Regions from separate parts of the Paenibacillus lacisediminis genome, predicted to be linked through region 3. Evidence: riboswitches for the same ligand, from Rfam matches in the RefSeq annotation. Region 3 holds a riboswitch; each other region holds the start of a gene.
The links. Region 3 has a riboswitch for cyclic di-GMP ahead of ACLD72_RS02850 (transglutaminase-like domain-containing protein). Riboswitches for the same ligand answer to the same signal wherever they lie in the genome.
Positions count from the first base shown of each region.

Region 1 (4,176 bases), on a different contig from region 3:
TAGCCGAGGTATAGGAACTTGCTCAGCACATTCGCCATGCTGTACACCGGGCCGTTCAGCCGGTTGCCCCGGTAAATGTCCGTGCTGATCGTATCCGGGCCGATGCAGTGCCGTTTGGCCGCCTCGGCCACCCGGAAGGAGAAGCTGGCCGTGCCGTGGCCGACATCGAGATGAACGCCCCGGCTGATGGCGTCACGGAGCACCTGAAGCGGTTCGCCCTCGGCATCAAACAGGTTGTTGGCTTTGCCGTTGAGGTAATGAGTAATGATATCTTTTCGCTGCAGCAGCGGGATTACCTCCCGGATATCGGGCGGCGCGGAACCGATGTGCACCATCAGCGGCAGCCCCGTCTTCTGCGAAAGCTCCCGCGCGATGCGCAGCGGCTCCACGCCGTTCTCACGGACCACGCTATGGCTGATCCGCGCCTTGAGGCCGACGATGGAAGCACCGTAATCCGCAAGCGCCTGTTTCACACGGTCCTGGTCGATCCAAGCCAATTCCGCCAATTCGTCGATGCGTTTCAGCCCGATCCGCGAAATGTTCAAAAACGCCAGCAGGTTGGTGTCGGCCTGCTTCCCGCTGGCCACGAGATCGCCGATCCGGTCTGCGCCGCAGCTGCCGGCGTCCACGATCGTCGTGACGCCCCGCTTGACGCCAATCTCGTCGATTTCGTCACCGTACGGATCGAATTCCGGAAAAGCGTGGACATGCATATCAATCCAACCGCTAGATACGTAGACGGGGGAAGCGCTGCGTGTTCTTGTTCCGTCGGTGATGTCCACACGTCCGGGTAGACTGGACGCCTCCGATGTTGCCGGGGCGCCCGCAAGCTCCTGTCCGCTCCATCCTTTGTCTCCATGAGCCTGGCCGGCTGGGGTAATCGCGGCGATTTTCCCAGCCTCGATCACGATGTCGATCTCTTCTCCGGTCACCCGTTTAAGATGGCGGAGAACGAATTTTTCTTTCACTTTGATCGCCTCTTTTGGATAAACGTTATAATGTTTAAGCTGCGTTTAGCATAACACGGAAGTATCGTATAGTAAATATAACGTTATAATGTTTAATATAAGATGCCTTGCTTGTGAGTATTTCCGATTTTGAGGAAGCTTGGATCATCTTTGCTGTGATTTTTTTATCAATTTCATTGTTGACAAGTGCTTTTTTTTGAAATATATTGAAATTGTTTAATATCTGTTTGGTAATATCTAACTAATCGCTAGGCCTTTTTAACCACAAGCGAATATCTGGCACACTAATCGAAAGATTAGGTCGCAAAGCCTTGGAGTCTAACAATTTGTGAAGAATTAATGACCGTCCGGCTGCATAACAATGAATGTAATTGTTTATGCAGCCTTTTTATTTTCCCCTCGTTCTCAACGGATTTTTCCGTGAGATATATAAAATACCCAAGCAGCAAGGGAGGGTAGATCATTAGTGCCTGAAAGGGAGGAATTCTATGAAAAAATGAGGAGGAACCTATGAAACGCGGGTTAAAAATTATATTATCTTGGATTTGCATGTTTTCGCTTTTTGCGAGTCCCATCTCTGTCTTCGGCGCAAGTTCGGGGGATCCCGTCTGGCCGAATCCCGGAGCCATTCAATTGAGCAAAACCGCCCAACCTACGGGGAACCCGGGCGAATGGGAAATCACGCTCAAGGCTGAGGGAAAAAACGTCCAGACTAGCTCGGACGTGGTGCTGGTCATCGATAAGTCAGGGAGTATGGTGAATACAACTTGGCCTTGGGAAACCAATAAAAAAATGGCCAACGCAAAAACGGCCGCGAAAAAATTCGTGGATAATTTGCTGTTAACCGAATCGTCCACCCGGATTGCGGTAGTATCCTTTAACGAATCCGCCACGCTGGTTTCTGATTTTAAAGGACCGGCGCAAAAGGAAGCGTTGAAGAATGCCATTGACGGCATTAATGCCAACGGCGGCACCAATATTCAGGCAGGGGTGAAAAATGCCCGCGATCTTTTGAGCAGCAGTTCGGCGCAAAATAAATTCATCGTTGTTTTGAGCGACGGCGAGCCGACCTACAGCTTCAAAGGAACAGAGGCTACGAGTTTCGATTGGACTAACAGCAATTATAAATTTGCGATCACAAAATTTAATTATGGGAATAGGCTTGGAAATGGTAGTAATTACACTCTGTCGAATTACAAAATTGACAACTATTCTGTGAAAGATAACGGCATCGGTACCATTTCCGAAGCAAAAATCGCCAAAGATGCAGGACTCAAGATTTTTTCGGTAGGCTTGGAAGTCTCAAACAACAGCAACGCGATGAACGTCTTGAAAGATATTCAAAGCGAAGGTTACTTCCCTGCCAACAGCGATGATTTGAACACGATTTTCCGCGAAATGGCCGGAAAAATCGCCTATGCGGCTCAAGAGGCCAAAGTCGTTGATCCCATGGGAGACATGTTCAATCTCAAGAAGCAAGGCGCACAAGTTGGTCCTCAGGATTATTCCGCATCGCAAGGTACGGTAACTTGGAACGCCGCAACCGAGACATTTACTTGGGACATCGGCAACATCGCCGAAGGTGAACCTGCTACACTGACTTACAAAGTGGTCTTGGACCAATCCAAAAACCCCGTTTCTGACATCCTCTATCCTACGAACGGCAAAACGACAATCGATTATACGAATGTTAACAACGAGAAAGTTTCGAAGGATTTTGAGGTGCCGAAAGTAAGTATCGGCAACGGTTCCATCCTCATGAAGGGCTATAAAGTCAATGCGAACGGCAAGCCCGTCAATGCCGAAGGCGTTGAAGTGGAAGGGCCGGAATTCGCGGAATTGCTTTATAGCGAGTATTACAAGGATCAAAACGGGAATGAGGCTTTGCCGATCGGGGCTGCGGAATATTCCGTAACAGCCAAAAACATTGCCGGGTATCAATGGAAAGTAGGGGAAAATCCTGCAAGCATCCGGCTCACCGCCGCCAATCCAACACCAACGGTTTGGTTTGGATATGAGGAAGCGGTTGAACGAACAGTCACCGTTCATTATTTGGAGCAGGGAACTGAAAAAGAACTCGCTCAATCGACCACGGTAAAAGGTGCTGCTGGACAAAAAGTGACTCTGACGGCTGCCGATGTTCCGGGCTACACCCCGGTAAACGAGTCTTACGAGTACACGATTCAGCCTGAAGGCAACGAGTACACCTTCTACTACATCGCTGATAAGCAAAGCGTAGAAGTGCAGTACCTCGAGCAAGGCACGAACAAGAAACTCGCTGACCCAACTACGGTTGAAGGCGTGACTGGGCAAACGCTCGAGCTCAAAGCGATTGGCATCCCCGGCTACACCCCGGTTGAGCCAACTTTCAACTATGAGCTTGGCGTGGAAAATGCTCCGCATATCTTCTATTACACACCAAGCGAACAAACCGTTTCGGTGAAGTTTGTGGATAAGAACACGGGGAAAGAACTGCTTCCGTCTCAAAATGTTCCGGGTGTGACCGGCGAAACCGTAACTCTCAAAGCAGCTGAAATTCCGGGCTACACTCCGGAAAACAAAACTGCCGAGTACACGATTAAAGCCGAGGGCAACAACGAGTACATCTTCTACTACACGGCTAATAAGCAAAGCGTAGAAGTACAGTATCTCGAGCAAGGCACGAACAAGAAACTCGCTGACCCAACTACGGTTGAAGGCGTGACTGGGCAAACGCTCGAGCTCAAAGCGATTGGCATCCCCGGCTACACCCCGGTTGAGCCAACTTTCAACTATGAGCTTGGCGTGGAAAATGCTCCGCATATCTTCTATTACACACCAAGCGAACAAACCGTTACAGTGAAGTTCGTGGATAAGGAATTGGGGAATGAACTTGCTAAGGCTCAAACCGTAACGGGGCGCACCGGCGAAACCGTAACTCTGAAGGCTGTCGAAGTCCCGGGCTACACCCCGGAAAACGAGTCGTATGAGTACACGATTAAAGCCGAGGGCAACAACGAGTACATCTTCTACTACACGGCTAATAAGCAAAGCGTAGAAGTACAGTATCTCGAACAAGGCACGAACAAGAAACTCGCTGACCCAACTACAGTTGAAGGCGTGACTGGGCAAACGCTCGAGCTCAAAGCGATTGGCATCCCGGGCTACACCCCGGTGGAGCCAACTTTCAATTATGAGCTTGGCGTGGAAAATGCTCCGCATATCTTCT
Region 1 covers NZ_JBKIAX020000005.1:85,062-89,237, reverse strand. Annotated here, with positions in the region: gene ACLD72_RS11635 (amidohydrolase/deacetylase family metallohydrolase) at 1-968, opposite strand, end outside; cyclic di-GMP riboswitch class I at 1,237-1,327, shown strand; gene ACLD72_RS11630 (MucBP domain-containing protein) at 1,479-4,176, shown strand, end outside.
Region 1: linked by a shared signal. The riboswitch ahead of ACLD72_RS11630 (MucBP domain-containing protein) and the one ahead of ACLD72_RS02850 (transglutaminase-like domain-containing protein) in region 3 are both predicted to bind cyclic di-GMP.

Region 2 (4,176 bases), on a different contig from region 3:
TTTGCGCATGTACGCTTTTCCAGCGCTCTACGCCAAGGTGATCCGTTTTCGTTTTCAACACCGGATTCAAGCGGCCTTCCCTGATTTCGTGATAGGCGATATCGGCCACGCCGGTCAGGCGCTCCAGCGCATCAAACAGCAAAGCTAATCGCTCCATGCCCATCCTCCTCGCCGCTAGATTGAATATCTGTTTAATAGGGACTTCAGTTTATCCGCTTCCGTCTCAAGCTGCTTGGAAGATTCGAGCGTTTCTTCCATGGCGGTCAACTGTTCTTCCGAGCAAGCCATGATCTCTTTGGTCCCGGCCAGATTGACCTCGGTAATCTCGAGCGTTTGTTTTACGGAGTCCATGATTTGTTCCGTGCTTGCGCTGATCTGCTGCGTAACCGCGGAAACCTCCTGAACTCGGGTGGACACTTGCTCGGCCAAATGCACGATTTGCTGGAAGGAGTCGCCGGCAGAGGTAACGAGGATGCTTCCGGTCTCGACCTCGGTCATGACCCGTTTCATCGCTTCGATCGATTGATCGGAGCCTGTTCGGATATGTCCGGCCATCTCGGCGATATCCTTGGCCGATGCCGCTGACTGCTCGGCAAGCTTGCGGATTTCGCCTGCAACCACCGCGAATCCTCTGCCGTATTCGCCCGCTCTTGCGGCCTCGATAGCCGCGTTGAGCGCCAGCAGATTGATTTGGCTGGAGATTTCCGAGATCAGCAGAGTGACTTTGTCGATTTCCTCCGTTCGCTCGCCGAGTTGGTTTACGGTTTCCGACGAAGCGACCGTGGTTTCGTAAATTTTGCTCATTTGGTCAACCAGGCGGTCGATGCCTTCATTGCCCGCATTCGCCTGAGCCGCGGCCTCAGTCGCTTCCTCCGCGACCCCTTGCGATGACAGGGCGATGTGCTCCATGCCTTTTCCGACTTCTTCCAGCATCAGGTGGTTGTTCCGCGCGCTTTCGACAAGCTGCTCGCTTCCTTCGGAAATCATTTTGATTGATTCCGTCACCCCTACAACAAGGTCGTTGCAAAACTCCATATTGCCCGTTAAATTCCGCGACGTATCGGCTACCTTGGCCGACATATCCTGCATATGCCCGGCCGCTTCCCTTAATTGGACGCCGATAAGCTTCAGGTGGCCGGCCAGCTCGCCGAACTCGTCCGTCATCTGCACGTCGCCGTCAAAAGCTAAATTGCCTTCTGCCATAGCTTTGGTCCGCTCGGCCATTTTTTGGACCGATTTGTCGAGCAGGCGGGCAATCAGCACGGCTTCCCCCGCGCTTATCAAGGCAAACAGAACCATCATCAGCACGGCGCTCCAGCCGTTCATCAGCCCAAGCAGATAGAAGACCAGAACGAGCACGATCGCCAGCACCGCAAGCGGTCCGGCAACCAGCAACAACAATTTGCGGGCTAAGCCTTTACCGAAATGTGATAATTTCAAGTTACTTACTCCTTTGCCGTCACTCTATTTCCCTTAGCAGCTGCCGTTTTCCGTGTTTCGCCGTTTTTACTTTTTGGAAGCAGGTCCCCTCCTTGCCCGTAACTTGCCGCGACGATGTAACCAGCCCCAAAGCCCAAATGAAGCCAAAAAAAAGAACTTTCGCGAAGAAAGTCCGGCGGCCAACAAGCCCAAGGTTCAGCATAAGGTTGGCATCCCGGCGGTCATGATTCCGTTAAGAATTTTAGACCCGTGGCTTTGCGTCCCTGCCTTTCGGACAGGTTTGCGATTTACATCTTATTCCTTGTATTTGTTTGTGAATGATGGGAGATTGAGGTCGCGGCGCTCCCACAAATTTAGGAATATAATACTTATATCGGAGGGCAGGTCTTGATTTTTCATAAAATTTTTCGGTAAATTCAAAAAATTTTCAAAAATAGGGGACTAGAGGTGGGTGTCCATGGTTCTAGATGTGGAGGGAAAATATGGGATTGATGGGATAAAAGAACTATATATCCCATTTTTAGATTCGAAGCATTGATAGCTGACCTGCCATATACGGCTGGTTGTCCTCTGACGTAGAACCACCGCAACCGTGAACCCACCGCAACCCCGTAGCGGCTAACGGACCTGAGCGACCTTATTTGCCCTGAAAAGCGGAGTTTCAATTTCTAACGGACCAGAGAGCTCTTATTTGCGCGAAAATGACTAAAAAAGCGCCTTTATATGCCCAATAAGGTCTCTGGTGTCCGTTAAGTTCAAAAAGCCCGCGATTTTGCCGAAATAGCGGCACTCCGGTCCGTTAGGATGCGGCGGGGAGCTCATCGGCTTGATTAAGCGAAAATAAAGCTCGCCGGACGGATGGTCAAGTCAAACAAGAAGTTCGCCTGCCAGCCAAGCGTTAGGTAAAGCAGCGCTTCGACCGTTCTACTAGCTCTGTTCCAGGATGGTGGCCAGCGTAGTGCGGTCAAGCCCTTTGACCAGCCGGATCAGCAGCTCCTTGGCGGCCGCGTAGTCGTCGGTATGGATGATGGACGACGAGGTGTGGATGTACCGCGAGCAGATGCCGATCACGCCCGAAGGCACGCCGATGCCGCTCAAATGTACCGGGCCGGCGTCGGTTCCGCCCGTAGACACAAAATATTGGTATTTGATGCGGTGCGTGTCCGCCGTGTCCCGGATGTATTCCACCAGCCCCCGGTGCGTCAGCATCGTCGGGTCGAATACCCGCAGCAGCGCGCCTTCGCCCAGCTTGCCGAAGGCGCGTTTGTCGCCGGTCATATCGCCTGCCGCGCTGGCGTCCAGCGCAAAAAAGATGTCCGGCTGGATCAGATTGGCCGCCGTGCGGGCTCCCCGCGTGCCCAGCTCCTCCTGTACATTGGCTCCGCAGTACAACACGTTGGGCAGTTTTTCCCCATGCAAAGCTTCCAACAGCTCGATCGCCAGACCGACGCCGTACCGGTTATCCCAGGCCTTGGCCATGATTTTTTTCGGGTTGACGAGCGGCATAAATTCGCAAATCGGCAAAATTTGCTGCCCGATTTGCACGCCGGCTGCTTCCGCTTCCTCGCGGCTGTCGGCACCGATATCCAGGTACATCGATTTTAAGTCGACCGGCTTGCTGCGCTGGGCTTCATCCAGCAGGTGGGGAGGCGTCGATCCGACCACGCCGACGATTTTCCCTTTCGGCGTAATGATCTGCAGGCGCTGCGCCAATACCGCCTGGCTCCACCAACCCCCGAGCGGTTGAAAATACACCATCCCGTTATCGCTGATGCCGGTAGTGATGAAACCTACCTCGTCAAAATGCCCGGCGACCATAACCCGCGGACCCTGCTCATCGCCGCGCAGAACCCCAAACAAACTGCCAAGCCGGTCCTGAACGAACTCCTCTGTATAAAGGGATATTTTATCCTTAACGAAAGCGCGCAGCTCCCGCTCAAACCCGGGAGCTGCCGGAAATTCGGTCAGCTGTTTAAACAGCTGCTGCGTTTTTTCATTCATCTTGTTCCTCTCCTTTTTTCCTGTAAATGGCAAGATCGAACGCTCTTTACTTAGTATGAACTACCTTGTTCCGATTGTCCACGCGCCTGAAAAGGCCTGTTCTTTTGCCGCCGGGCCAAGCACCAAACCCTTAGCGATGCATATACTGCAGCAAGCAAGGGGCCAAATAAGGGAGGCAACAAAATGGAACGCCGCTCCATGGATTGGCTGTTGATCTGTCTTCTTTTTATCCTGTTGGTCATCATTCTTCTACTTCTTTTTTAAAAACAAATAGGACGCCTTGGACGCCAGTTCCGTTGACTACGCTAATCATTTTAACCCAATGCCCGGTGTCCCGAACCCGCCTAAGCGATCTTGGGCGGGTTTTGTTTTGTTTCCGCTGCGCTATGGATGATTTACCAAACATAACAAGCCGGGTACTGACAAATAATGAATATACCGTGCTTATAAGGCATGAGCAGAAAAAGGAGGGATACCGTTTGCCAACAAAAAGTAAACCGGGCGCCCGGGTAAAGCTGAACCATCTGCTGCTGACGGAAGAGGAGTACAAGCAGGTTGCCGATGGGCATAAGCCAAAGCCGAACATTTGGGGCAATTGCCTTAAAGCTTTTCTGGTCGGCGGTTTCATTTGCCTAGTCGGACAAGGTATCCAGCAGTTGTTCATGACGTTTGCCGGGATGACTTCCAGGGAAGCGAGCAGCCCGACCGTCGCCGTGCTGATTTTGATTTCCGTCA
Region 2 covers NZ_JBKIAX020000005.1:169,364-173,539, forward strand. Annotated here, with positions in the region: gene ACLD72_RS11940 (GAF domain-containing protein) at 1-157, opposite strand, end outside; gene ACLD72_RS11945 (methyl-accepting chemotaxis protein) at 175-1,440, opposite strand; cyclic di-GMP riboswitch class I at 1,646-1,735, opposite strand; gene ACLD72_RS11950 (M42 family metallopeptidase) at 2,368-3,441, opposite strand; gene spoVAC (stage V sporulation protein AC) at 3,921-4,176, shown strand, end outside.
Region 2: linked by a shared signal. The riboswitch ahead of ACLD72_RS11945 (methyl-accepting chemotaxis protein) and the one ahead of ACLD72_RS02850 (transglutaminase-like domain-containing protein) in region 3 are both predicted to bind cyclic di-GMP.

Region 3 (4,176 bases):
CATTGTACGCCGTGACAAAAACGATATGTATCTCCGGTTTCGATTCCAAAATCCGTGCCGCCAATTCAATGCCGTTGATTTCCGGCAGGCTGATGTCCAAAAACAGCACATCCACACGCTCCCGGAGAATTTCGCTCATCCCCTTGACGGGGTCGGTAAATTTCCCGATAATCTCCACGTCGGCCAGCTTCATCAGCAGCCGCTCCATATAATTCAAGGCCAGCCGTTCATCATCCACAAGTATTACTCTCATTAGAGCCAGACTCCCCCGCTTGGATACTCTTCCCTTCAATAAGAAGATAGCATATCCCACCCAAACAAAGAAGCCTTGAACAAACGTTCAAGGCTCTTTTTTCTATTCGGCTGTTCATGATTTGGCTTAGTAATACTTGTCCGCCTTATATTTAGAGGCGTCCTTGATCATAGTAAACGCGGTCGTTGTCCCCTTCCAGCCGGCATCGGCCGTCGTGTCGATGACCACCCAGCGTCCGTTCACAAAAACTTCATTCCAGGCGTGATACGTCTTCACATAATCGGAAGATCCCATCGCCAGCTTGGCCGGAACCCCAACACTGCGCAGCATCCCCGCAAACAGAGAGGAGAAGCCATAGCAGATGTCTTTCTTGACAGTCAAAGTGCGTTCGATATCCGGCAAATAATCCGAAGAAGCGGTGAACGCCAGACTGTCGTCATATTTGATATTGCTAATCATGTAATTATAAATAGCCTTCACCTTGTCTTCATCGGTAGCCGCGTCTTTCGTCAGCTCCGCCGCCTTCTTCACCGCCAAGCCGTCTATATCCCAATTCACATTTTGCGTCGAATTCAGATAAACCGGCGTCTCATCCTGCAAGCTGAGCTTCACCGTATCCTTGTGCACAAGGCGGTACGTGGTCCCTTTAATCTGTTCCAACAGGCTTATCGTGTAATCCCCGTTGCCCATTTGCAGCGGAAACGTCTCCTCTTTGGCACCGTACGTCAGATTATAGGTATACTTGTTTTTTCCGTTCTCGATCAACAGCTTGGTCTTGATTTTCGGCTTCACGTCGTAATGGATGCTGATCGCTCCCATGGACAGGTTGTCCTTACCCAGCCAGCCCTCAAGTTCGGCTCCCCGCACCTCCGCTCCGCCAAATCCGGCAAACAAGAGTACAAGGGCTATCGTTACAAACTTCAATTTACGCATAAAAAATAAAACCCCCTTCGGTAACTGGCTGCCAGCAAAAAAATACAGGCCCTGTAGCTTTGCGTCCCTGCCTTTCGACAGGTTTGCCATTTTCGTGTAAAGTTTTATATCTTTCTTTATCTCTATCGGAAGCACAGGCGTCATTTGTTAGCCCTATAAGACAAAAAAATCTAAAATTTTTATATTTTTTGTGCGACATTTTGTGAAAAGTAAAAATAATAAAAAAGTACCATCATCACCACCAAAGCGGCGAGAATGAGATAGATATTACTGTACGCGCCGGAATTTACAAACGGGTTTAGCGGGTTCCAACGCACGCTTCCGCCTTGATCCACAGCCTTGCTGTAGACGCTGGCCGCCACCGCGCCGGAAAGAAAGTTCGACATCGACAGCAGCCCCATGCCGACCCCGGTCTGTTCCTTGGTCAGCGTCCGCGAAATCGTGCCTGTCAAGGCGATTTGCATAAACATCTGACCGACGTTGCCAAAGATTAATAATACGGCAATCATAGGGACCGCCGCTCCCGCGAAGATCGAGATCAGAGTAAAGCAAACCAGCAGCAACATGGACGCGGTGCAAAACACAAACGGGTTGCCCTTGGCATCCGCCAGCTTGCCTCCAGTTCTGCCCAGAACAGCCGACACCGCCGCCCCCGGAACCATAGCGAAGCCAATCCAGCCCGAGTCCAGCCCGTTGACATCCGCCAACAGCTGCGGAGACAGGAACGGGAGTGCATAACCAATCCCCATCGCCAGTATGGACATGAGCAGCCCCAGGGAATAACTTCTGTTGCGGAAAAGCTGCGGATCGACGAACGGATGAGCCGCCGTCCGATTGCGGATGGCAAACAGCAAGAATAAGAGCAAACTGCCCAGATAAAACATCATTCGGCCATAAGTAACGCCCAGCAGCAGCAAGGCTACCGCGCCGCCCAGCAGACCGGCCCCCAGCCAATCGACTCTGGCGTATTTGGGCGCCTGCTCGCTTAAATAACGGCGGTAAAACGGCAAGGTAACAAGCATCAGCATCGGAATGCAAAACAGCCAACGCCAATCGACCAGACTGACGATCAACGCCGAAACGACCGGTCCGATCGCCCCCCCGACAGCCAGTCCGGTTGCCGTGATTCCGAGCGCGTACCCGCGGCGTTCGGGCGGAAAGTGGCGGACAGGAATGATCATCGCCGCCGCCGGAATGACCGCCGCTCCCGCCGCCTGCAAAACCCGCCCGGCCAGCACCATCCAAAACGCCTGGGCGGCAAGCCCGGCGAGCGAGCCCAGACAAAACACGGCCAAACCAAATGTGATTAAATTTTTGAACTTGAATACGTCGGCCAATTTCCCGTAGATGACCGATCCGATCGCATAGATCAGCATATAAATAGTGGCTACCCAGCTGACCTGCGCCACGGATAATTGGAACTCGCTTTTAATTTCCGGCAGGACGATATTAAACATCGTGGCGCTCATCGACGAAAGCACCATCGTAAATGCCAAAATACGAATCAGCTTTTCGGCCGATTCTCCCTCTGTCTGCTTTCTCATAACAAATCATGCCTCCTCAAAAACCTTTGCTATGAGTTATTTTATAATTGCATATTGATAATTAAAAATATATATTTAATTATAAAATCATATACTACAGTATATTAATGAAAAGGAATGACTAGTATGGAACTGCTGCAGCTGCAATATTTTCAGACGGTCGCCCGCTTGGAGCATATGACGAAAGCCGCGCAGGAGCTTCACATCGCCCAGCCCGCGCTGAGCAAAACGATCGCCCGGCTGGAACAAGATTTGGGCGTGCCGCTGTTTGACCGGCAGAACCGGCAAATCCGGCTCAACCACTTCGGCAGGACGTTTTTGAAGAAAGTGGAAATCGCACTGAACGTACTTGAGGAAGGACGCAAGGAAGTCGCCGATCTGGCGGGGACGGAGCGGGGGAGCATTCGTCTGGCAACGAACAACCTGGGCCGGATTACTTCCGCTTTGAGCGCTTATCGCGTGGAACACCCGGAAGTGAATTTTCGTATTTTGCAAACTTCGCCAGCTTCCACAGAGGAGTTGGTGGATTTGCTGGAAAATGGCGAGGTGGACCTGTGTTTTACCGCTGCCTCCATCGATCATCCCGACATCCGCGAACAAAAGGTGTTGGACGCCGAGGTGTTTTTGGCCGTGCCGCCCGGGCATCCTTTGGAACGAAGCAGCAGCATCCGCCTTGAGGAGGTCGCGGACGAGCCGTTTATCGAATATAAAGCCGGCCACCCGTTCCGGAAAATAAACAGCTCGTTTTGCCGCGAAGCGGGCATTTCGCCGAACATCGTTTGCGAGGTGGACGAACCGTCCGCTTTGGGCAGCCTGGTACAGGCCGGGCTTGGCGTGGCGTTCGTGCCCGCGTGCCGCAAAGACGAGCTGCCGCCTTATAAAATGCTGCGGATCGAAAGCCCAGTATGCCGGCGCGTCTTCCGGATCGCCTGGCTGGAGCGGCGCTATCTCCCGAAGGCGGCCCGCAGCTTCGGCCGGTTTTTGAGCGAATATTATGCGGAGCTTCAGGCGCCGTAAGCTGCGCCGCCATGCCCCGCCGTCAAGCAATCAAGTAAAGTACTCCAGCTTCGCTTTCGGAAAAAATTGTTTCATATATTCAAACAGATGGGTTTTCAAATCCTCCTCTTCCTCTTTCGGATAAATATATTTGCCGATGCCGTATTTACCCCATTTGTACCTGCGTTTTTCTTCGTCCAGTTCCAGCTTGGTCATCGGGTAATTTTTCTCGATCACCCGTTTGGCCGGTTTCGTGAAGCGGTGCTGAATGAATTCGAACGTAAGGTCCTCTTTCGCCTCGGCCGGCAGTTCGGCATCAAGCCGTTCGAACATCTGGCGGTACCCGTCCTCCCATCCTTCGTGAATGTAAATAGGCGCGACGATAAAGCCCAGCGGATACCCGGCCCGGGCCACCTTGCCCGCGGCCTCGATTCTTTGTTCCAAAGGCGA
Region 3 covers NZ_JBKIAX020000001.1:657,578-661,753, reverse strand. Annotated here, with positions in the region: gene ACLD72_RS02855 (response regulator) at 1-253, opposite strand, end outside; gene ACLD72_RS02850 (transglutaminase-like domain-containing protein) at 380-1,186, opposite strand; cyclic di-GMP riboswitch class I at 1,203-1,284, opposite strand; gene ACLD72_RS02845 (MFS transporter) at 1,366-2,730, opposite strand; gene ACLD72_RS02840 (LysR family transcriptional regulator) at 2,857-3,747, shown strand; gene splB (spore photoproduct lyase) at 3,778-4,176, opposite strand, start outside.